3 regions of the Lysinibacillus sp. NPDC097214 genome follow, and region 2 is predicted to be linked to each of the others. Evidence: riboswitches for the same ligand, from Rfam matches in the RefSeq annotation. Region 2 holds a riboswitch; each other region holds the start of a gene.
The links. Region 2 has a riboswitch for cobalamin ahead of ACQKMI_RS12970 ((2Fe-2S) ferredoxin domain-containing protein). Riboswitches for the same ligand answer to the same signal wherever they lie in the genome.
Positions count from the first base shown of each region.

Region 1: another riboswitch for cobalamin. It lies ahead of ACQKMI_RS16685 (hypothetical protein); the one in region 2 lies ahead of ACQKMI_RS12970 ((2Fe-2S) ferredoxin domain-containing protein).
Region 3: another riboswitch for cobalamin. It lies ahead of nikA (nickel ABC transporter substrate-binding protein); the one in region 2 lies ahead of ACQKMI_RS12970 ((2Fe-2S) ferredoxin domain-containing protein).

Region 1 is NZ_JBNNSS010000007.1:68,819-76,977, forward strand. Features, by position in the region: gene ACQKMI_RS16680 (ABC transporter substrate-binding protein) at 373-1,341, opposite strand; gene ACQKMI_RS16685 (hypothetical protein) at 1,343-1,885, opposite strand; cobalamin riboswitch at 2,084-2,273, opposite strand; gene ACQKMI_RS16690 (hypothetical protein) at 2,493-3,041, opposite strand; gene ACQKMI_RS16695 (NlpC/P60 family protein) at 3,662-4,864, opposite strand; gene ACQKMI_RS16700 (ABC1 kinase family protein) at 5,246-7,234, opposite strand; gene ACQKMI_RS16705 (FAD-dependent oxidoreductase) at 7,601-8,159, shown strand, end outside.
Region 2 is NZ_JBNNSS010000005.1:84,625-92,783, reverse strand. Features, by position in the region: gene ACQKMI_RS12980 (sirohydrochlorin chelatase) at 1-599, opposite strand, end outside; gene cobJ (precorrin-3B C(17)-methyltransferase) at 614-2,284, opposite strand; gene ACQKMI_RS12970 ((2Fe-2S) ferredoxin domain-containing protein) at 2,289-2,660, opposite strand; cobalamin riboswitch at 2,797-2,980, opposite strand; cobalamin riboswitch at 3,403-3,587, shown strand; gene ACQKMI_RS12965 (energy-coupling factor ABC transporter permease) at 3,909-4,655, shown strand; gene ACQKMI_RS12960 (energy-coupling factor ABC transporter substrate-binding protein) at 4,657-4,929, shown strand; gene cbiQ (cobalt ECF transporter T component CbiQ) at 4,933-5,703, shown strand; gene ACQKMI_RS12950 (energy-coupling factor ABC transporter ATP-binding protein) at 5,703-6,539, shown strand; gene ACQKMI_RS12945 (S8 family peptidase) at 6,771-8,159, shown strand, end outside.
Region 3 is NZ_JBNNSS010000002.1:266,171-274,329, reverse strand. Features, by position in the region: gene ACQKMI_RS05145 (RNA polymerase sigma factor) at 1-269, shown strand, start outside; gene ACQKMI_RS05140 (hypothetical protein) at 262-1,164, shown strand; gene ACQKMI_RS05135 (DUF1572 family protein) at 1,339-1,875, shown strand; cobalamin riboswitch at 2,018-2,211, shown strand; gene nikA (nickel ABC transporter substrate-binding protein) at 2,439-4,058, shown strand; gene nikB (nickel ABC transporter permease) at 4,107-5,087, shown strand; gene ACQKMI_RS05120 (ABC transporter permease) at 5,089-5,898, shown strand; gene ACQKMI_RS05115 (ABC transporter ATP-binding protein) at 5,910-6,686, shown strand; gene ACQKMI_RS05110 (ABC transporter ATP-binding protein) at 6,699-7,496, shown strand; partial or broken gene ACQKMI_RS05105 (delta-aminolevulinic acid dehydratase) at 7,542-8,096, opposite strand.

The DNA.
Region 1 (8,159 bases), on a different contig from region 2:
CAGCGGAGCAGTTATCCACTTTACCCGATCACTTTTTCCTTCCAAGCGGAGCAGTTATCTACTTTACCCGATCATTTTTCCTTCCAAGCGGAGCAATTATCCACTTTACCCGATCACTTTCCCTGCCAAGCAGAGCAGTTATCCACTTTACCCGATCATTTTTCCTTCCTGCGGAGCAGTTATCCACTTTACCTGATCACTTTCCCTTCCAGCGGAGCAGTTATCCACTTTACCCGATCACTTTTCCTTCCAAGCGGAGCAGTTATCCACCTTTCCCGATCACTTTTCCTCCCTGAGTAGGTCTCCTTCTTATCCATCAAAAAAGCTGCCCTTGATAAAGGACAGCTCGAAAATACTATTTTTCAATATAAATTATTTAAATAACTCAGGGTATACGGCTTTTGCGATTAACTCAACAGCTTCGCCAATACGCGGACCTGGACGATTTGAAATATCAGTATCTATAGAATAAACCGCTTTATTTTGAATGGCCGTGATTGAATTCCATCCATCACGAGAAAGAATTTCTTCCGCTGAGTTTTTCACATAGCTTACTGTTGTTAAAATGACTTCTGGATTTTTCGCAATGACATCTTCCTCAGATATCGGTGCCCAGCTTTTAAGGTCAGAAAAAACGTTGTTAACATTTGCAGCATTTAAAATCTCTTGTTGGAATGTACCAGAACCAGCTGTATAAATGTCTGGCTTTGGACTAATTTCTAAATAGATATTTTTTGGTTCTTTCACATCTTTAACTTTCGCTTGGACATCTGCAATTTTAGCTTTAATATCTTCATTTAACTTTTCGCCTTTATCTTTGATGCCCATAACCGTTGCGATTTGTTCAATATCCCCATAAACATCATCAAATGATTTAGCTGATTGAATGGCAAACACTTTAATACCCGCATCCTCAAGGCCTTTTAATCCATTTAAATTTTCTTCATCTTTGCCTCCAGTTGTATAGGCAATAACGACATCTGGCTTTAACGCTAAAATACGCTCACTATTGAATTTTGTAGAATCAGAAACACGCTCAATTTTTTGAGCTTCTTCTGGATACGAATCATACTTAGTCGCACCAACTATTTTATCACCCACACCTAGCGCAAATAAAATCTCTGTATTACTCGGTTGTAATGAAACAATAGTTTTAGGTACTGCATTAAACTCTACTTCTACACCACGGTCATCCTTAACTTTATAGCTAGTAGTTTTCTCAACTTGTTGAGCTTCCTTAGAAACAGTTCCTTCATTTGTATCTTCTTTCGTGCCACAGCCAACTAATACGAGTGCCAGCATCAACACAGAAAGCCATTGCAGCTTAAACATTTTCTTCATTTCATTGATTCTCCTTTTTCTTTTTCATCGGGTATGACTTACTAATAAACGGTATTTCAGCAATACCAGCATGCTGATTCATATAGACAGCCATTACAAAAAACACATTGGCTAGCAATCCTAAATAATCAAAGAGAATAGCTGGTACTTCGCGTTCTTCAGACACTTTGTGCAAAACACGATATGATTTTTTCGCCTCACTACGGCATAAATGTAATGTAGTAGCAGCCTCTATTCCTTGAGGTAATACAAAGTTTTGTATTTCATCCTTAACATGACTAACATAGAAATCATAGCGATCACTTAGCCAAGTCAAATCACCTTCGGTTACCGCTAATTTACCTCGGACCGAGCCATTTACATGGTATGCCATTGGCAAAATGGCTAGCAAATCAGCTGCTACTACCTCTACCGTTTCTTTTTTCACCGCCGCCAATGCTACACCAATATGTGTCGTTAGGCTATCTGTTCGAATTTCAAAATCTACTGTCGATGCCTTTTCACGCATAAATGGATAACAAGAATAACGTGCATCTTTTTTCAAATCTAAGTCCCCGCTTTCCTTCATGAAAAATTCTTACCTTATTAACACCCGGCTTACATTTAGGTGAATTATAAGTGCACATAAAAAAACGTTGTTCCCACTCCTAAGGAAACAACGAAAAATAACATAAATATTGTCGCATAGATACGACATAGCCTATGTATTTGCCGCATATCCTCCTAGCTTCCGAAGAGTTATCTATACGTTCAAACAAAGGTCGGTCTCCTGGCTTGCACAGTTCACTACGTTCATAAAAAACCTTCCCATCGGATAATTCGACAGTGGTATATCTTTATGATTCCTGTACTTACAGTTGCGGAAACAGCTTCGGTTTTTCACCGAATTCCCGATTATGCTATAGTTCAGCACCTTTATTCTGCAAGAATTATTCACTTGTAATGCAGTTTAACATAGATTGATAGGAAAAAATAGCTGTGGAATTTAGAATAAACAAATTACGATGGATAAAAATCATGCAGGTATTACCTTATGCACGCGGATATATTCACTGCCCCCACGGGTATTCATCCTGCTCGTGCAGATACTTGTTATGCTTCATGGAGTAAAATCTTTCATACGTTATAAAAAATTAGCTATTTCATAACTTTTACCGGATGGCATTCTTATATTTCTTTTTGGATTTAATATCTTTTTCTTCCTCAATTAAACGTTGTGCAATCTCTAGTAGTTTTGGGTCATTTGTTGCATCGAATAGCTTTTTAAAGGAAACAATAATATCATAGCGTATTAATGTCGGGTGTTTTTCGTCTAAGCATGTTTGATACCTTTTAGCCAAATATGATACGACTAAATCTCTTTGTACTTGCCCTGCTAAGCCTATTTTCCAAATTGCCTGTAAAGTATGCCTCACAGTGATTGTTTCTTCATCATACGTTACTGCCCAAATCTTTAAGAAGTCCTCTAATACTCTTTCTTCAGGATCACTTTTTGCAGCCAATGCGCATAAAAATTGTGCAGCACTTGCACGCACATGACCATTTTTGTATGTAAGAGTCTGAACAAGTTGTTCCCAAACTGAATATGTCCAATCAACTGGCTCCTGCATAATCTTCATTAATTCTTCGTATGATTTGTATTGAATATCACGGTCACGCTCTGTTAAATTACTAAAAAGTTGCAAAATCTCTTTTTCCATGATTCATCCCTACCTTTATTGTTTCAGAACGAAAAAAAATAATGCACTTGTAAGTGTTTTCTCATTTCCCATCATTCGTTACTTCGCTACTACAAAATAAAAGTCTCAAATAATTATAATTTCAAAGTAAGATCCCTACTTGTATATGTCAAAATTATCAGAAACGAGGTTCAATATGCAAGGAATACTTTCTTTTAGCTATATGAAGTCACATTTTACTCGTTAGAGGTGTCACACTTATCAGCCTTTGCTTTAATTCAAGTAAAATACGCATTAATGATGACAATCATTCTATGAATAAGTAATGTTATTTCTTTTCTCGGCTCCATTTTCATTTTTGTAACCGGGCCTATAGTAGTAAATATATCTACTTATGTAAATTTATTCTTCACAAAAGTTATTTTACTCATTATTGATCGAGTAGTCGAGCATAAATTAATGGATAACCATATCTGTTTGCCTGCTAGGTTTACTCGTAGGATTTTAACTATATTTTAAATAGTTGTTTTTTACGGGATAATCTCCAATACCGTCAAATAATAAAAAAGGTTATCCTTGTAATTTCTTTTACAAAGATAACCTTTTCGCTATTTAAATCGTCTATATTTTAGTACGGCTTTTTAAATACGACCGAAGCCTACTAAATATTGATTCCACCAATCAAGTGATTCAATGACAACACCTTTATTTTGAGCATCAATCATCGTGTTGTTTCCTAAGTAAATACCTACATGCGCTATACCCGAACCATAGCTGAAGAATACTAGGTCACCTACACGTGCTTCACTTGCTGAAATACGTTGTGTTGCTAAATATTGTTGTGATGCTGTACGTGGTAAAGATACGCCTGCTTGTTGGTAAGACCATTGTATAAGACCTGAACAGTCAAATCCTGTCGATGGGTTACTACCACCCCAAACATAGCTACGACCTAGGAATTGTTTCGCAGTTGAAATAGCATCACCTGAAGATGCAGTTCCTGACCCTGAACCAACAACGACTTTTTGTACTGATTTTTCATTGTTAGCTTTGCTGCTCTTGCTAGCATCGCTATTATCATTATCGTTACTGTTATTATTGTTGTTTGTTGCTTGTACAACTGGAGTAGCTGCTTGAAGTGCACGTAAACGAGCTGCCTCTTCCTCTGCTGCTTTACGTTCTGCTTCTAAACGCTCTTCTTCTTGTTTCGTTGCAATTTGTGCCTTTAATGCAAGAGATTTTGCTTCATTTTCAGCTTTTTTCACTTCCATTTCGCTTTCCTTTTCTTGAAGCTCTTGGAATTGCTTTTGAAGCTCTTTTTGTTTTTCATCTAATGTTGTTTTTTGTTTCTCTAAGTTAGCCTTATCTGCTTCTTGTTGATCTACTAATTCTTGGTCAGCATCCATTAATGTTTTTACCGCTACGACACGGTCCATTAAATCTGCAAAGCTTTTTGATTCAAGAACAGCATTTAAATAAATACCTACAGTATTATCTTGAGCTTGGTATGCAGCCATACGGTCACTTAAAATCGCTGAACGTTGCTCAATACGTTTTTTAGTATCTACAATATTTGCATCAACTTCTTTAATGTCTGCTTGTACTTTGTTAAATACTTTTACTTTTTCATCAATCTCTTGTTGTAGGTTTTTTAGCTCTTCTTGTAGCTTTTTAACCTCTGTATCTATTTTAGCTTTCTTATCAATCATTTGTTGAGATGTTTCTTCTGCGTGCACTTCAGTTGGTTGAACTGTATTAAATAATAAGCCGCCCGCTAGTGCTAATGCTAGCACCATCGACTTACGCCATTTATTGCGCTTACCCACGTTATTCTTTCCCTTCACTAGTCAATTTCGTTCGTAGAATTTTACTGTATCATTGGAACGATTTCTTATATGTAATCTTATATTTTATTAGCCTTTTAAAGTTTAGCACTATTAGCATAACTTTTATACTATTTCGCGCCTTTTTAATGGTTTAGTAAAACTCGAAACATTCTTGTAATATTCATGTAAATTCTAATAAATTCTACAAAATCTTGTTTTATTCTACATAGCAACGTTTTTAGCTACTTTACCATTAGACACACTCTCTATCTTGTAATGTTTTTGTAATATTTCTAATGATCTTTTTTACAATAAAAAATAGGTAAGGGACCATTTCCCCTACCTATAAATAATGTGTAACCATAAACAAAGATTGATTTTCACTCCGAGTTGGCATTTCTATTGCTTCATGGAACGTAGTGCTTGGATAGAAAGCCGTACTAAGAGAATGGCACATAAAAATAAGCCTAAGTATGCAGCTGTATTTAAGTAAACCGCATACGTGTCATGAATAAATTGTGAAATCGCTAAAAGTGCTACAGAAATAATACCAAAGGTAATACCAACGAGGAGCAAGACGAAACGGGAAAACAGATTGGTAATAAAACGAGCATTATCCTCATCCGAAAAAACGTCGTGATGTAAAATAATTTTCCCACTCTCTATCCGTTGAATAAGTTGGTCGACTCGTCTTGGCATTTTGCGCAATGTCGGAATAAGCATGGACAATTCTTCTTGTATACGTTCCTTTGCTGCCAACGGTTCTTTAAATGGCTTCAGGAAGGATGCCCGCATATATGCGGATGAAAAATCTTTTGCTTCTGTAAAAATATCAAATCTTGGGTCAATTACCCGTAATGTGCCATCCAATGTTACTAAGGAACGCAGCGCTAAACCTACTGATGGATAGAAAGCAAGACCAAAATCACGAACAACTGTAAATAACGCATGTATCAATTCCTCTGTTGGAATCCGATCCACATAAGAGATTTTCAAGAGAATTTGATCAATAGCTTGCTCCATCTTCGTACGTTCTGCATGATCAGCATTTTCAACCAATAATGTTAAGCCATCAAACAAAGTACTTGAATCATTTAGATGAATCCCCATTAAAATTAGCTTTAAGCCCTCTTGTTGTGTAGCACCCAAACGCCCTACAGCCCCAAAATCAAGCAGTATCGGTGTGCCATCCGTCTCATCAATATGAATATTCCCTGGATGTGGATCTGCATGAAAGATACCAGAAAGAAGCATCTGCTCAAAGAAAGAATATAAAACAGTCCGGGCAAACTGCCTACGATCACTTTCTAAACGACTAAATTCAGCCGCAGCATTAGCAACACTTTTCCCACGTATATATTCCATGACAATAATATTTTCATAACAATATTCTGTATAGATTTTGGGAATTCGCACCTTATATTCGCTTTTGGCAAGAGCTTTCGTCACCTGCAATGTATTACGAGCCTCAATATCTAAATGAATTTCCTCGCGTAAACCATCTGCAAATCCTTTAGCAAGCTCACGAAAACCAAGTGACTCAGCCCATGTAGACTTTCGTGAAAGCCAATTGGCAAACTCCTCTAAAATCTCGAGATCATCTCGCATGATCCCCTTCACTTCTGGACGCAGTAGCTTCACCACGACTTCATCAAAATTTTTCAATCGTGCCTTATGGACTTGTCCAATAGATGCTGCCGCAATAGGCTCCATTTGAAAGCTTGCAAATAGTTCATTCATAGGCTTCGGGAGTGACTCTTCTAAAATTTTTGTTACCTGTTCTGAAGGTAAAGGCTTCACACTATGTTGTAGCCTCTCCAATTCGGCAATAAAGATAGGAGAAAATAATTCCTTACGAGTAGAAAGGACCTGGCCGAATTTAATAAATATCCCACCACATTGCTCCAAAGTTACCCTAAAAGCAACGGCAAGCTCCTTTTCATTTTCTCGCTGTCTTGCATATTTAATCGTTTGAACAACGCCATTTGTCACAGCTATTTTAAATACCTGGCGCAAGCGCTTTTGTTGTCGCCAGTAGCTACGAATGCGCAAGAATATATTCTTTTTCCCATTTCGATGATCTCTAGCTGTAATACCACTTGAATCGAAAAGCTCAAAAACAAGATAGAGCAGCATCGAAATGAGTAGCATGCTACCAATCCAAATAAGTGTACTGACCTCTGTCACGGCTTGCATCATCGGTTCATATAAAAAATCTGTATGACGTAAATAGGTATACCAGTAAACAAAGGACGTTAGGGTCACACTAATAACTACAGAAAGAATCCTACGTATAAAATTAATGTTTGATCCAATTAATCGACCACTCACAAAATAAATAAGCCCTGAAACAACTAGTATTTGAATAAAAAATTTCAAAAAAATCAACAGCGTCACCTCCGATGCTACTTCCTAATACTGCTAGTATAACAAATCTAAGGCTTATCATCATAAAGCGGGGTCACTTCCGTCCCGACTGTCATCCCCAACTTTTATTGAAATCAAATCCGGTTACTTAATTTCTTTTACTAAGTTTATCCCCAAAATTTTGTCTATTTGTTTACTTCTTTCGTATTTATCCACTTACAATGATTTTTACTCAGTAATTTTTGTTGATAAAATACCTAATAGGGTATATAATCCACTTAAATCAATACTTATCCACAATTTTATTCATTATCAACACCCGGAAAGTTTTGATTTATCCACAATATACCCATATACGTATATCACAAGAAAAGGATGTGCTTACACATGAGTAAAAAATTTTTAATAGTCGGTGGTGTCGCAGGCGGTGCCTCGACCGCTGCGCGTATTCGTCGCCTCGATGAACATGCTGAGATTATAATGTTCGAAAAAGGACCGAACGTTTCATTTTCAAATTGCTCTTTACCCTTTCATCTAAGTGGAATCGTTGATAACAGCGACAAATTAATCTTAATGACACCACAAGCCTTTCAAACAAAATACAAGATTGAGGCGCGTGTTAATCAAGAAGTTTTACATATTAATCGAAAAGATAAAAACATTACTGTAAAAGATTTAACTACTGACACTGAGTATGAAGAAAGCTACGATACGTTAGTGTTATCTCCTGGTGCGAGCCCAATTGTTCCAAATTTAGATGGCGCTCATTCTTCACACGTTTTTACTGTTCGTAATGTCGTGGATATTGACCGTTTAAATCGCTATATCCAGAGTGATGACATACAGGATATCGCTGTAATCGGTGGCGGATTTATAGGCGTAGAGGTTGCAGAAAATTTACAGCTTGCCGGTTTTAATGTCTCACTCGTTGAATTTAGCCAACAAA
Region 2 (8,159 bases):
AATAAAAAGTAAGGTAGCATAATGATTTTCTTAGCACCAAGCTTCACACAGCGCTCAATTCCTTCTTCAACACGAGGATCTGTGACACCCATAAAGGCGCTTTCCACATATTGCACAGGGAGTTTTTCCCATAAAAGGCGTGTAATTTTATAGAAATCACCATTTGCATACGGGTCACTGCCGCCTCGTGCAATTAATAAAACGGCAGTATCCGCATGTTCTTCTTCAGCATTAAAGCCGATTTCTGCTAAACGATCTTCTAAAATAGCGAATATTTCTTCATGAATACCGATTGTTTGACCATATGTGAACGTAATATTTGGATAATGCTCACGCGCATGTTCAATTTCTGCTGGAATATGCATTTTTGAATGCCCAGCATGAAGAAGGATAATCGGAATAACATGCACCTCTGTAGCACCCTTTTTCACACAGTTCGTAATACCTTCTTCAATGTTCGGCGAGGCAAACTCTAAAAAACATGTTTCTACTAAAAAACTCTCATCAACGCGAGGTTTCATTTGCTCGATAAACGTACGCACCTCTTCATTTCCTGCTTCTAAACGGCTCCCGTGGCCGACAAATAAAATTGCTTTCATCTCATTACCCCTCACTAGTCGCCGCATGGAGCTGGCTCTACTTTTATTTTTGAAGACATATCCTGATACGTAAAATGTAAGATCTTTTTCACACGCTTGAAGTATTTAAACAAACGTTCATTTGGATGTGCATTTGCTTTATATTCTTCGATAATGTCGGTAATAAGCGGTATTAGCTGTTCTGGTTCTAATCCCTCCACAACAGGCTGAGCCGCATGTGCTGTTCGACCAACCGGCTTGGCACCAATAAAAACATCAAATTTACTTTTACGATAAACAATGCCAATATCATCAAATACCGCTCGATAACACGCCATTCCACAGCCATTAAAGCCAATATTTAATGTTTTCGGTAACGACATGCCACCAAGCTTTTCTTGAATCTCTTCCGCATATGGAATCGAATCGGTTTTTTCTCCGTAGCAGAAATCACAAGCCTTTAACGACAGTACGTCACCAATTGGTGTTAGTAAAAAGCCCACTTCACGAAGCTTTGCTGTAATTACTTCAGGCTCAGACGTTGGAATTTTCAAATGAATTTGATGGTCAGGTGTATACTCCATCGTTCCTTCTTCACCAACTACCTCAGCTAATGTCATCATTTGTTGAGGAGTAAAAAACTTATTGGCTACCCCTGGACTAACAGCTAATTCAAAAATGGATTCGATTTTTTGTTGAACAAGCTTAGGTGAACTCTTCACAGCGCTCGTTCCCTTCACCATTGCCAGAGCTGCTGTTGCCAATTCAAGTGATGATTTTTTAAGCTTTGGTTCTGGTGTTATGGCTAAACTGGGTTTTATACGATTCGCGTTGGGATCTGTTGCAAAATCATTCCGCGCTACCCCTGTTTCCTGATTCATGGCCCATGGTTCATTTTCTTCCTTCAGTCGTTGATGTGGTCGTAACGGCTGTTTTTCTTCACCAAGTGTATATTTGCGCTGATAACCACGTGGTGTGATCATTTTATTGTCGTAGAAAAATGTTGTCGAATTCCCGATAATAACGGTTGTTAACATGCCGATATCATGTTCGAGCATTTCTGCTAAAGTCGTCATCGTAATTTCCTGACGATCACGATACGCGCTTTTCACAAGACCAACCGGTGTATCTGGCGAACGATATTCTAATAAAATTCGTTGTGCCTCTACGATTTGTCTCGTACGACGTCCACTTTTTGGGTTATAAAGTGCAATCACAAAATCCGCCATCGCCGCTGCTTCTACTCGCTTTGCAATTAAATTCCAAGGAGTTAAGTGGTCACTTAAACTAATGGTACAGGCGTCATGCATAATTGGAGCACCTAGTAAACTTGCACACGAATTAATAGCAGAAATACCTGGAACAATTTCTACCTCGATACCAGTGGCTTCTGTCCAGCCAAGCTCTATTAATACCTCATACACTAATCCGGCCATTCCATAAACACCGGCATCACCGCTGGAAATAACCGATACGATACTTCCAGCCTCTGCTTGACGTACCGCTTCTTGTGCACGTGAAACTTCCTCTGTCATACCAGTGCTAATAATCGACTTTGCACTAACTAAATCCTGAATAAGCTCAACATAGGTTTTATAACCAATGATCATATGACTTTGTTGGAGTGCCTCTACAGCACGAGTCGTAATATGTTTAAAGTCTCCAGGGCCAAAGCCAACTACGAAAATCTTCCCTTTTTGCGCCATTTTGTTACCCCTCTTTCACCTTTTCAATACCTTTAATGGCTGTTGTTTGTGCTGTACGCTGTAACGAACCTTCACGTAAAGTAAAGACATGTTCATTTAGTAACGATTCATGATTTAAATCTTGTACAAGTGCTCTCCCATGCTCAGTTGTCGGAACACGGTACCAATTCCCCTGAGGATAAGCAATGACAACACAAGCATCCTTACACCTGCCGTTACAGCGAGTTCTTGTCGTATGTATTTCCTTATCAAGTTCCAGTAACTGTATTTCATCACGAATTGCCTGAGTAATGTCCTCAGCATCTTTTTTCATACAGCTACTACCATTGCATATAAAAAGATGTGTTTTCATCCCCTCTAAATTCCAAGTTGTCATAAATTTTCTCCCCTCATTTGCTTTTAGGAAAAAGAAAAACCTTCACTCTAGACGAAGAGTAAAGGTTTGTAGAAGCCAAAAAAAACGAATAAAGATATGTACTCGCTTTCGCTTCAACTTCTCCCTCCGAAAAGTTTGCATGCATCATCACATAAGCAGGTTTCCTGACTTAAGCTTCCTTTTACTTTCGCGCCTTCCTAGTTTTCACTAGTGGCATCCGCGATTTCATCAGCTATTACAGTAGCGGGGGCTGTATCGGACTCTCACCGATTTCCCTATTATCTTGAAAATATTCAAGCACTTATGGATGTTTTATATGAATTTATTGTTTTAACTTCTTTCAGCAAATCTCCCACCTATATGGTGGTGAGATGAATGCGAGTTTAAGTTATTCTTCATCAAGTGTCCAAACATCCCCTGAAAGAAGTTAAAGCCTCCGGCGGATGTCAAGAAATCGGAAAATAGTTCTTTGTGCAAGCACAAAGCCGATTCCGGACGCAATTATGCCGAGGCATAATTGATTGTGATTAAAATTTAAAAACTGTTTCTATCATAGCTTATTTTTTTAAAATTTCAATATTTCTTTCTTAAATTGTGACATTTTCATTAAATTTTTATAGAAAATATGACATTATTATTCTATTTATCTAAATTTTCGACATAGACACTCAATTTAAAATCTTTTCACAAAAAAGTATAGCATATATATGGAAATTCATGTTACACTTTGTCGTGAAATCTCACAACTTTATCTTTTTTCGGTGCGAATTGTTCATCATTTCGCTTAAAAGGGAAGCCGGTTTAAGTCCGGCGCGGTCCCGCCACTGTACTAGGGAGTTTTATAGATAATGTCACTGTCCAAAGGATGGGAAGGCCTATAAAACGTTGAACTAAAGCCAGGAGACCTGCCGAAAAATATGTGATCGTTTCAACCTACGAGGATGGGTGTGCGGCTGAGCAGATTAGAATTTTATTTGCATTTTTAAGCTATGCACTTTTCCAATTTCGGAAAAGTGTTTTTTTTCATTCAGAATAGACTCCATCTCAAGGTGGTAGATGAGTACAGATATGGTTCCAATTGGGCTAAAACACCTACTGAATGAAAAAAAGCCTCCGGCGGATGTCACGGATTTTGAAAGGAATGAATTGTGCATGCACAATTCAAAATCCGGACGCAATTACGCCAAGGCGAAATTGGTTTTGTTCGCATACTAATTCGAAAAATTTTAATGTGAGGAGGAGAGATTTTTGAAATTCTCAGGTTGGAAGCTTAGTTATTTCTTATTGGCATTTTTATTCGTGCCAGATCGTGCATTTGCGATGCATATTATGGAGGGCTTTTTGCCAATCGAATGGGCGATTTTTTGGTGGGTCGTATCGATTCCTTTTATTATTTTAGGATTACGTTCTATTCGTAAAACCATTGATGAAAATCCTGAAACAAAAATGATATTAGGACTATCGGGTGCCTTTGCCTTTGTGCTATCAGCCTTAAAAATCCCTTCTGTAACGGGTAGTTGTTCGCATCCGACAGGGGTTGGACTTGGGACAGTTCTTTTTGGACCATTAGCGATGAGTGTTATCGGGACAATCGTATTATTATTCCAATCTTTACTTTTGGCACATGGTGGGCTTACAACATTAGGAGCAAACACCTTTTCCATGGCCATTATGGGCCCTATTATCGCTTACTATGTATTTAAGGGCTCACAAAAAATGGGACTGTCGTTTTCAGTAGCAGTCTTTTTAGCAGCAATGCTTGGTGACTTAGGTACGTATATTGTCACTTCTGTACAATTAGCTCTTGCCTTCCCTTCTGAGGTCGGAGGCTTTATGGCTTCATTCACAAAGTTTGCTGGCATTTTTGCATTAACACAAATTCCTCTTGCTGTTAGTGAAGGCATTTTAACAGTGATTGTTATGAACTTCTTGAAAAAATATAATGTGAGTGAATTAAAGGCTTTACGTGTTTTCTCAGCAAAGGAGGCTCACTAACATGAAAAAAAATTTATTGCTCTTAGCAGTTGTTGTGTTGTTAGCAATCATTCCCCTCTTCATTCAAAAAGGCGCAGATTTTGAAGGTGCTGATGGTGAAGCGGAGGCAGCAATTGGTGAAATAGATGCTAGCTACGAGCCATGGTTTGAAAGTTTATGGGAGCCACCAAGTGGTGAAATTGAAAGTTTATTATTTGCACTACAAGCTGCTATTGGAGCCGGATTTATCGGCTATTTCATCGGCTTAATGCGCGGTAAACATAAAGAGGGTTAAGCGATGTTACTCATTGATAAGTATGCTTATATGAATAAACTAGCGTCTGTTCATCCGCTAGAAAAAATGACGTTATCCCTTGGGCTTCTTCTATTGTCGCTTATCATAAGAGATGAACGAATTTCACTCATTACATTTATTGTGATGAGTGCTTTTATCATTTTAGGTGCAAAAATCCCTGCTAAATATTACGCAAAATTGCTATTGCTACCTGGATTTTTTTTACTATCGAGTCTAGTATCCATTTTAATTTCTATAGCGCCAGCAACAAGTACGCTACCTTCAACTATTTGGTCATTTTCCCTTCATCATTGGACAATATTTGTTGGCAGTGCGAGCTTAGCGACAGCGCAACAGCTTTTTTTCATCGTCCTTGGTAGCATTAGCTGTTTGTACTTTTTAATTCTCACAACATCAGTCCAATCTATTTGTTACGTCTTGCGACAATGGCGACTGCCCATTTTATTCGTAGAGCTACTAGAACTAACGTATCGTTTTATTTTTATCTTTTTAGACAGTATGCAAAAAATTCATCTTGCGCAGCAGGCACGTCTAGGATACAGCTCCCCTATGCAGTGGCTTCGCTCGGTCTCAATGCTGATTGCTGCTTTATTTGTCGAGATGTTCCAACGAAGTCGTGAGCTAACCAACGCGATGGAAGCACGTGGTGGCGAAACCGTTTATTGGCAGGAAAAGGCCAGCTATAACACGAAAAATTGGTTAGGTATTGCTGCGATTTTTATACTCCTCATCATTTATGGAGGTTTTTTCTAATGACAGACTTATACTTTGAATTAACACATTTATCTTATGCGTATGCAGACGGAACGCATGCTTTAACAGACATTACCCTTCAGATTCCAAAGGGAAAAAAAGTTGCTTTACTTGGTCATAATGGAGCTGGAAAATCAACGTTATTCCAGCATTTAAATGGAATTTTGAAGCCTACAGCTGGAAGTATAACCTTTCAAGGCACAGCACTTAACTATAGTAGAAAGGCATTAAAAGACTTACGTCAACAGGTTGGTATTGTTTTTCAGGATGCAGACAACCAGCTTTTTTCTGGCACTGTTAAGCAAGATATTTCATTTGGACCTCTAAATCTTGGCTGGACAACTGAAAAAATCGAAGAAAAAATTGCGTGGGCTATCGCTCAAACCGAAGTTGAAGCATTGCTCGATAAGCCGATACATTTTTTAAGTGTTGGACAGAAAAAACGTGTCGCAATGGCAGGAGTACTTGCAATGGAACCATCCGTTTTATTATTAGATGAACCAACAGCTGGACTAGATAATTATTATAGTGCACAAGTTTTACACTATTTAGCTACGTTAGAAAACGGTGAACGAAGCATTTTACTAGCGACGCACGATATCCCATTAGCCTATGAATGGGCAGATCAAATAATCGTCATGGAAGCTGGGAGAATTATTTATAATGGGGATCCCGTTGAACTGTTCTTTCAAGAGGATTTGCTCGAAAGAGCCCATCTTGAACGCCCATGGGTCTTCGAAGTGGCCATTGCATTACAAAATAAAAAACTATTTGAGAATAATAGTAAAATACCTCGTTCTAAGGAAGATTTATACAGACTGATTGAGCAGTTATAAGACAATTTGTCCATAGTTGGAATTTATCGCGGCTAATACACTCGCCTCTCCTACTCCAATCTTACAAATCGGGTAGGAATGGCAACCGTAATTTCTACGATGGATAAAACATATGGTAAAATATAGAATGGAATATTTGAAAAATATATCCTCATTTACGAAACTTTTCTATCAGTCATTCGTAATAGTATAGATGTCACAAATAATTAATGACCCAAGGAGGGAAAACAGTTGAAGAACTGGAAGAAGAAATCTATCGCTTTAGTAGCATCTGCAGCACTAATGGTTCCTGCTACTTCTGCCTTCGCTGAGGCTCCACAAAAAACAGCAAAGAACCAAGATCTAGTGAAAGTAGCTAGCAATAAGGACCAAATATTCAAAAATCAAAAAGAATGGATTAGTAAGGATACAATTATCGTCAAACATTCAGGTCTTGATAAGAATGTACATAACAAAATTGGTGCAAAAGTGATCCGCTCTATTCCTTCATTAGGTTACGATGTTATCCAACTCAACAAAGGAACAGATTTAGAAAAAGCAGTTTCATATTATGCTACACAAAAAGGGGTTAAAAATGTATCCCCGAGCTATGTGTATCATTCCTTTGGCACAGCAGTAGATCCAAAGAAAAAGGATATGTATCATTTGAACCTACTTCAAATTGATAAAGCACTACAATTAGCGGGCAATCATGAGGTAAAAGTAGCCGTTATCGATGGTGGTGTGGATTTTAAACATCCGGATCTAAAATCTCAAGTGCTCCCACCATATAATGCTGCAGCACCTGCCAATACATCTTCTCCAGATGAACATGGAACACATGTAGCAGGAATTATTGGCGCGGCAAAAGATAATGGTATTGGGGGACACGGGATTAATCCAAAAGCCAAGCTTCTTCCGATCGATGTATTCAACGGAAAAGAAGGGGCCAGTGATTTCGCCATTGCACAAGGAATTCTTTATGCTGTTGAGCAAGGTGCCGATGTTATCAATATGAGCCTTGGTGGCTTCGGGACATCTCCACTAATAGAGGATGCAGTTCAGAAAGCCATTGATAAAGGTATTACCATTGTAGCAGCTGCTGGAAATGAATCGACAGATAATTATGCCTTCCCTGCTTCTTATGAAGGTGTTATTAGTGTAGGTTCTACGAATGATCGCAACAAACTATCGGACTATTCAAACTACGGTCCGTCGGTTGATCTAGTAGCTCCAGGTGAAGATATTTATAGCACCGTTCGTGATGAGAAAAAAGGATCATCCTTTGCAAAAATTAGTGGAACATCGATGGCATCCCCAGTTGTTGCAGGTGTGGCTTCCCTACTAAAATCAAAATATCCAAATTTAAAGCCTTATGAAATAGAAGCTATTCTCGAAATGACCGCAAAGGATTTAGGTGAGACGGGCTATGATCTTACATTTGGAAATGGCCTTGTAGATCCTGTAAAAGCATTACAGTTTGATATAAACAATCTACCTAAACAGTATTCAGAAACAAAAGAAGATCGCATAAAAAACGCAAAAGTCCTTAAAAAGGATATAGTAAATACTGAAAAAGGTTCATTCAACCAACCGGACGAAAAGAAATGGTACAAGGTTGATCTAGATGAAAATGAATAT
Region 3 (8,159 bases), on a different contig from region 2:
ATAATTTTTTTGCCAAACAAAAAACTGTTTTCCAAGATACACTTATTCGTCAAGATGAACAAGCTCTTTTAGATGAAGCCATTTTACGATTACCAATAAAACAACGTGAAGCAATTGTCTATTTTTATTTGGAGGAGATGACGATTAAGGAGATTGCAGAGCTACTGGCAATTCCTGAGGGTACCGTGAAATCTCGTTTAAAGAAAGGGAAGGAATTATTAAAAGTAGACTTACAGCATATTGAATGGGAGGTACTTTTCCATGGATAAACATACAATGCATGTATTGAAGGATGTCTCAGCACATAAAGAAGCAATCATTCAAAAGGTTCGACAACAAGTTCAGCAAGAGCCGTATCCATCAAAAAACCTTTGGCCGCATCGTGCACTGGCCGTCATGATGACATGTTCTATCTTACTATTTATTGCATGGCAAGCTTCGAAGCCGATGGACCATTTAACGACAGAAATACTTCATGAAGAAGAAAAACAATCATTCACCGATTTATTTCAAACAGAAGTTGAAGGAACAGAGACAACGTTCAGTCAGTATTTTCAAATAGCAGATCAATTTATTCACCGCGAAAATATCAAATTTTATGCACCGCTTCAAGGCTTCAAGGCTATGCAAGCAGCGGCGGCTACTATGGGAAATGCTGTTCATTTAATAGACCCTGATGATCTTCCATTTAAATCAAATATACAAGAGGTCTATGCGGTAACGTCAGATATGCAAGATGGTAGTCTGCAAAAGCAATTTCAATTTAGTTATAAAGAAAAGTCTCTCACTGGAGTAGATCGACAATATATTAATTTGACGGTAACAAATGTAGATCATAATCCTGTAAACTATAAAGTTACGGAAGAAAGTCAGGAATTTTTAGGGGAAATCACGAATGTAGGTTTGAACTTTATGAATCCTTTGTATTTTCGTGCGATGACACCAGATAAAGGTTTCGCGTATGTATACTATTATTATGATGAGGCAGACAAGCGTATTTATCAAATGAGTACAAGAGCCAATGAATTTTATACGTATTATAATGGCTATGTATATCAAATAGGCTATCAATTAAATGGTGATCAACAGGAAGTACAAGAAAAAATGATTGCTCTTGCAAGGGAATTTATCCCGCACATAAATTCAGAGAACGCAAAGAAGTAAGGTGGAAGATAAACTGCCTGTAAAAACTCGATTGGTGAGGGTTAGCGATCAGTGGTAAAAAAAAACCCCCAGTGAGTAAGTAATACTTTATTTTTAGCAACAACTAGTTACCAAATTGGCACATCTCATTCTGTTTATATTAAAATAGTAGAAAAGAGGATGGGGGATTCAACAATGACGGTAGCGCAAACGTATTTACATGTTGTCCAAAAAAGATTTAGAAGTGTCAAAGAACAAGGGGATAAAACACTCTCACAACTAGATAACGAACAACTGCATTGGGCTTTTAACGAAGAATCCAACAGCATTGCCGTTATAGTAAAACACGTTAGTGGCAATATGATATCAAGATGGACTGACTTTTTAACGACAGATGGTGAGAAAGCAACGAGAAATCGCGATGAGGAATTTACGTTTAGCCTTCAAACAAAAGAAGAAGTTATGTCAGTATGGGAAAAGGGCTGGCAAGTATTTTTAGATGCTTTACAAAAATTAACGGAAGCTGATTTACAAGGGTTTGTAACGATAAGGGGAGAACAGCTTTCCGTGATAGATGCGATTGAAAGACAAATGTCCCATTATTCACAACATGTCGGTCAGATCGTTTACATCGCTAAGCTAATAAAGGGCTCGGAGTGGCAAACATTAAGTATTCCAAAGGGACAGTCTCAGGAATTTACAAAATCAATGTTAAAAAAACATCAACGATAGAAGTGTAGCCATCGCACTAGTGTGTGATGGCTTTTTTGTGGAATATACATAAATATCTTTGTTTAAAAATCGCAAAACTTTATTATATTCAGAAAATAAAATTGACGTGTATCTTTGAAGCGTGTTATGTTTAATATTCAATTTAATATGGTTCATTACAAGTTTGAGTGAAAAAACTTTTTCACTTAATTTAAAGGAAAATGGGTGTAAATCCCATGCTGTCCCGCAGCTGTAAATGAGGAGTTTTGTTTCAAATACCACTGAGTAAGTACTTGGGAAGGTGAAGCAAAATGAAGATTCATAAGCCAGAATGCCTGCTTGTAGTAAGATTCATTGTAGATCTACGAAAGATAGGGAGATGGATGGAAGGCTTTTATTAATGAGTTTTTCTATCCTTATTCACGTGGAATAAGGATTTTTTTTATGCATTTTTCTAATTTTAGTAATTTATATCAAAGTGAGGTGAAAACAAAGAGCTACTTTGAGTTTCAAGTTAGAAGTTTGGTAGAGAAACATATATAGTTCAATTTTCTAACACCCAAGAATAGACAGGAGCAATCATAATGATATTTTTTAAAAAATTAGTACCTTTCATTCTACTACTGATGTTAACCATTATAGCAGGCTGTTCAAACTCGAGTGAAGGTAATGAAAGTAAAACTTCTAACAAAAATAATAACGAAGGAAAAATGATAACAATCGGCTGGCCATTAGATATAGGGCCTTTAAATCCGCATACTTATTTACCAAACCAGATGACTGCGCAAGCAATGGTATATGAATCATTGGTAGAATATAACGATGACGGGACAATATCGCCGAAATTAGCGGAGAGCTGGGAAATTTCTGACGATAAAACAGCTTACATATTTCATCTTAGACAAGATGTAAAATACTCTGATGGGACAGCTTTTAATGCAGATAATGTTATTCGAAATTTTAATGCAGTTTTAGCAGATCGTGATACACACTCCTGGATGGGGATGGTGAATCATATTGTTAATGTTGTGAAAGAAGATGACTATACAATTCGTCTACAATTAGATGCGCCCTATTATCCTGTGTTAAATGAACTTGCTTTTGTGCGACCATTTCGCTTTTTAGGGGAAAACGGATTCCCTGAGGGAGATACAACTAACAAGGGTATTAAAGCACCGGTTGGAACAGGTCCATGGGTATTAACCGAATATAAAAAAGATCAGTATGCACTTTTTAGCCGCAACGAACATTATTGGGGTGAAAAGCCACTGGTAGACAAAGTGAAAGTGAAAATTATACCAGATTCAGAATCTATTTCACTGGCATTTGAAAATGAAGAATTAGACTTAATTTATGGTCGTGGCATTATTAGCTTAGATAACCACACTTTCTTAAAAGACAGCGGTCAATACAAAACGGCAGTATCTGAACCTTTATCTACACGTGCATTACTTTTGAATACACAATCTGGTCCTTTAGCAGAGTTAAAAGTACGTCAGGCTTTTCAATACGCTGTTAATAAAGAACAAATGGTTGAAAGTATTACCCATGGTACAGAAAAAGTTGCCAATACGCTGTTTTGGGATGCTATTCCATATGCCAACATTGAGTTAAAACCAATACTATTTAATCCAGAAAAAGCCGAACAGTTATTAGATGAAGCAGGTTGGACATTAAAAAATGGTGATAAAATTCGTTCCAAAAATGGGCAATCTCTTACATTAGATTTAATCTATATTGCCACAGACGCTATCCAAAAACCAATGGCAGAATTAATGCAAGGGGAATTAGCAAAAATTGGCGTTCAATTAAACCTTGAAGGCGCTGATGTAATGGTAGGGCTCCAAAAATTAATGGATAATCAAGTAGATATTAATTTCTGGCGCACAAACGGTCCACCAACAGATCCACACAGCTTCGCAAACGAATCAGCAACACCGAATGCAAATGGCGTTTATGAAGCGAAATTAGGCCTAGAAAATGCAGCACAAATTGATGACAAAATCCATCAATTATTAATTGGGACAGATGAAGCGGAACGTGTGCAATTGTATAAAGATATTTTAACAATGTTCCATGACCAAGCATTATTCTATCCAATTTCATATGAAACGAATAACGTTATTTACCATAAATATTTGAAAGATTTTAACCCCCGTGCATCTGAATATGATATTCCTTATGCTCAAATGGATTTAAAGTAAGAGAATGAAAAGAGAGTGGGTCTACTATGACTCCTCTCTTTTTGCACTATGAAGACTTGGGAAGTGATGAAAGAAATGTACGAATCAACTTGGCTTTTTTGTCTAAAAAGAGTGATTACATTACCATTTGTTTTACTAGGGGTTTCAATAATGAACTTTTTATTTATTCGTTTTGTCCCAGTAGAGCCAGCGGAGGTCATACTTAGACAGTCAGGAGTCGCCCCGACAGCAGAAGCAATACAGGCGCTACGATCGGAATTAGGCACTGATCAATCTTTGTCTATTCAATATTTTATATGGCTAAAAGGTGTGTTGCACTTTGATTTTGGTACATCATTTGTGAGTAAATTACCCGTTGCTCAAGAAATAGTAGAAAAACTACCGGCAACTTTTGAATTGGCCCTAGCTGCATTTGTATGTATTCTTTGCTTTAGTATTCCTCTTGGTATTATAAGTGCTCTTTATAAAAATTCCGTATTCGATCGGATTGTAGGCTTATTATCTATTATTAGTGTATCCATCCCAACTTTTTGGGTAGGATTTTTTCTTCTATACTTACTTAGTTTGAAGCTGGGCATTTTCCCGACCAATGGTAAAGGGACTATTTTACATATAGTTTTACCAGCCGTATCTTTGGCATTACCAACTATTGGGTTGTTTATTCAGTCCATTCGTACAAACGTCATAGAAGAATTACAAAAACATTATGTTCAGTATGCACATTTACGGGGCTTAAAACAATCTGTTATTCTCAGTCGACATGTCTTCAAAAATGCTGCTATTCCACTAACGACGATGCTTGGTATGACACTTGGGAATCTATTAGGTGGGGCAGTTATTGTCGAGCAGGTATTTAGCTGGCCTGGTTTAGGTCGCTACTTAATAGAATCAATTATTAATAGGGATTATCCAGTTGTGCAATGTTATGTTTTAATAATTGCTATCATCTATGTTTTTGCTAATTTATGTACAGATATATTACATCGAGTTCTTGACCCTCAGCTAATGATGGTAGGGGGGAGAAAGTAGCGTGATTAAATTACACAAAAGTTTAAATGGTAAACAATTGACTAGTCTAACTCTTCTCGCATTTATTGGGTTAATGGGTCTTTTTGCGCCGTTGATCATGCCGAATGATCCTTTTTTAGTAGACGTCTCCAAAAAGTTTTTAGAACCATCATGGGCATACCCTCTCGGCACAGATCATTTAGGGCGATGTATACTTTCACGTATACTATTAGGTATTCGCTATTCTTTAGGGTCAGCTATATTCATTCAATTAATAGCAACCTTTTTCGCTATATGTATTGGGGCAATCGTGGCTTTTAAGAGGGGGATAATTGATTATTTATTTATTCGCATCTGTGATATTTTATTAGCTTTCCCAACGCTTGTTCTTGCCTTTGGACTACTAGGTATTTTGGGTCCAAGCTTAAGAAATGTCTTATTGGCACTTATTTTTACGCAAACTATTTATTATTCAAGAATTTTAAGAGGCCTATTTATAAGCGTTCATGAAAAAGAATTTATAAAAGCTGCAAAAATTAGTGGAACTTCAGGGGGAAAGCTAATCCTACGCCATTTCGTGCCAAATATAATGGCGCCGATGCTGACTATTATTTCTTTCGATTTAGGAAAAGTCATTTTAGAAATTGCTGGCTTTTCATTTATTGGATTAGGTGTTCAAGCTCCTACTCCTGAGTGGGGAATGATGATAAGTGAAGGCAAACAGTATATTCGACTACATCCAGAAATTATGCTATATCCAGGTGTGGCGATCATCATCGTAGTCCTATTATTTACTATTTTATCTGGTCATAATAAGCAAGTTCATCGTTGAAAGGGATAGCTATGGAAAGAAAAATTTTATTACAAGTCAAAGATTTAAATGTGCAAATAGGAGAGCAGGAAATCCTATCTTCAATTAATTTAACAGCAAATAAAGGACGCATATTAGGGATTATCGGAGAAAGTGGTAGTGGTAAGTCGATGTTATGTCAAGCAATTATGCAATCTCTTCCGGCGATAGCAAAATCGGCAGGGCAAATTTTATATCAAACTACTGATTTAACATCTGTCACAAAAGAAAGATTGAGAGAATACCGAGGAAGGCACATATCGATGATTACACAAAATCCATTGATAGCGTTTGATTGTAATCAAACAATAGAAATGCATTTTCGGGAAACAATAAAAGCACATTACGTCATGAATAAAAAAGAAATAAGGCAGATAGCTATTTCTGCAATGAATAAAGTAAATTTACCTAATCCAGAAAAGCTATTGCAATATTATCCTTTCCAATTAAGTGGAGGGATGCTACAACGTGTCATGATTGCTCTTTCTTTTGCGATGCAACCTACATTATATATTGCCGATGAACCTACAACAGCTCTTGATACAGTTAATCAAAAGAAAATATTATCATTGTTCAATCAAATTCGAAATGACACCGATGCAGCGATTATTATCGTTACACATGATCTTGGTGTTATTGCTGAAATTGCCGATGAAGTTGCTGTTATGTATAAGGGAGAACTCATCGAGCAGGCGAATGTCTTTGATTTTTTTGACGCACCACAGCATTGGTATACAAAGAAACTTTTACAATCGAGAATCACTTTTTAAAGGAGGGAGTAGATGGCTCTATTAGAGGTGACAAATGTTGAAAAGTACTATCATCAGAGACAGTCATTCTTACAAAAAAAGCGAGAAGTACCAGTATTACAACAGGTTACATTTTCACTTCAGGAAGGCGAATGCTTAGGCGTAGTCGGTCAAAGTGGATCAGGAAAAAGCACATTAGGTCGGATAATTTTGGGCATAGAGAATCCAACGAGTGGGATTGTACGATTTAATAATGTGAATTTATATCAAGCTAGCGCTAAAGAAAAAAAGGGGATTCGAAGAGATTTACAAGCTGTTTTTCAAAATAGCTTTAACTCCTTTAATCCAAAGCAAACGATTGCAGAGATCATAGAGGAACCATTTCTTAATTTCGAGAATTTTTCCAAAAGCGAAAGGCTACGTAAGGTCGAGGAGCTACTTAACTGTGTTGAGTTAGAAAGCAATATGGCAAATAAATATCCTTCACAGCTTAGTGGAGGTCAACAGCAACGTGTAAATATTGCTAGAGCAATTGCTATAAACCCCAAATTAATTGTGTTAGATGAGGCTATCAGCAGTCTTGATATGATATTGCAGAAAAATATATTGCAACTACTTCAATCACTACAAAAGCAACTGAAGTTATCTTATATTTTTATTTCTCATGATTTAAATGTAACACGCTTTATATCAGATAGAATACTAGTGATACATAATGGTCGACTAGTTGAGGAAATAAACAAGGACGATCCATTTAAACATCCTGCTTCACTCGAACTATATAACGCTATTTTGCCTTCGCATCCCCGGGACAGACAAAGGGAAGATTAAAAAAAATCGTAGCCAATTTTATAGCTACGATTTTTTGCTGTTTTTCTATGCAAAATACAGCTGATACATCGAAGTTTCATGGTCAATAGATTTTGCGATTTCAAAGGCTTCCTGTTGTGTTCGCTCATTTGCAATGATTTCATACATAAATTTTATGAGAAACATTAAATTCGCATTACCATCTATGTCATTATCCGGGGCCAAATAGGAGTGGCAACCGCTTTTTAAAAATGCAGTAGCTAGCTGCTTTTCACCTAAAGTACAGCCAGAGGCAATAACCTTCACATCATTTAATTTACAATAATTTAAGATCTCTTGCGGACCGAAAAATTCACCCCTTGGTTCATTTAACTCATAAATATCCTCACCTAGCTCTGGCATGCAAAAACGGCCTTCATTCCCAAGGAAGTTTAAAATTAAATAGTCTATTCGATCGTCTCAATCTTCCCCTGACAAAACATCAATTAAATCATTTGGTCTTCCAATTAAATGAAGAGTCACTCGTACCCCAAATGACTCAAGTACTGAGCGAAATGCAAGCGATTCGTTATCACATTCGGAGCCCACTACTAAACTAACATATAAATTAGGTTGACTCATTTTCTACTACTCTCCTTTATATCAGTTTTATATTGATAGCAAATTCAAAATTAGTAGGTAAAT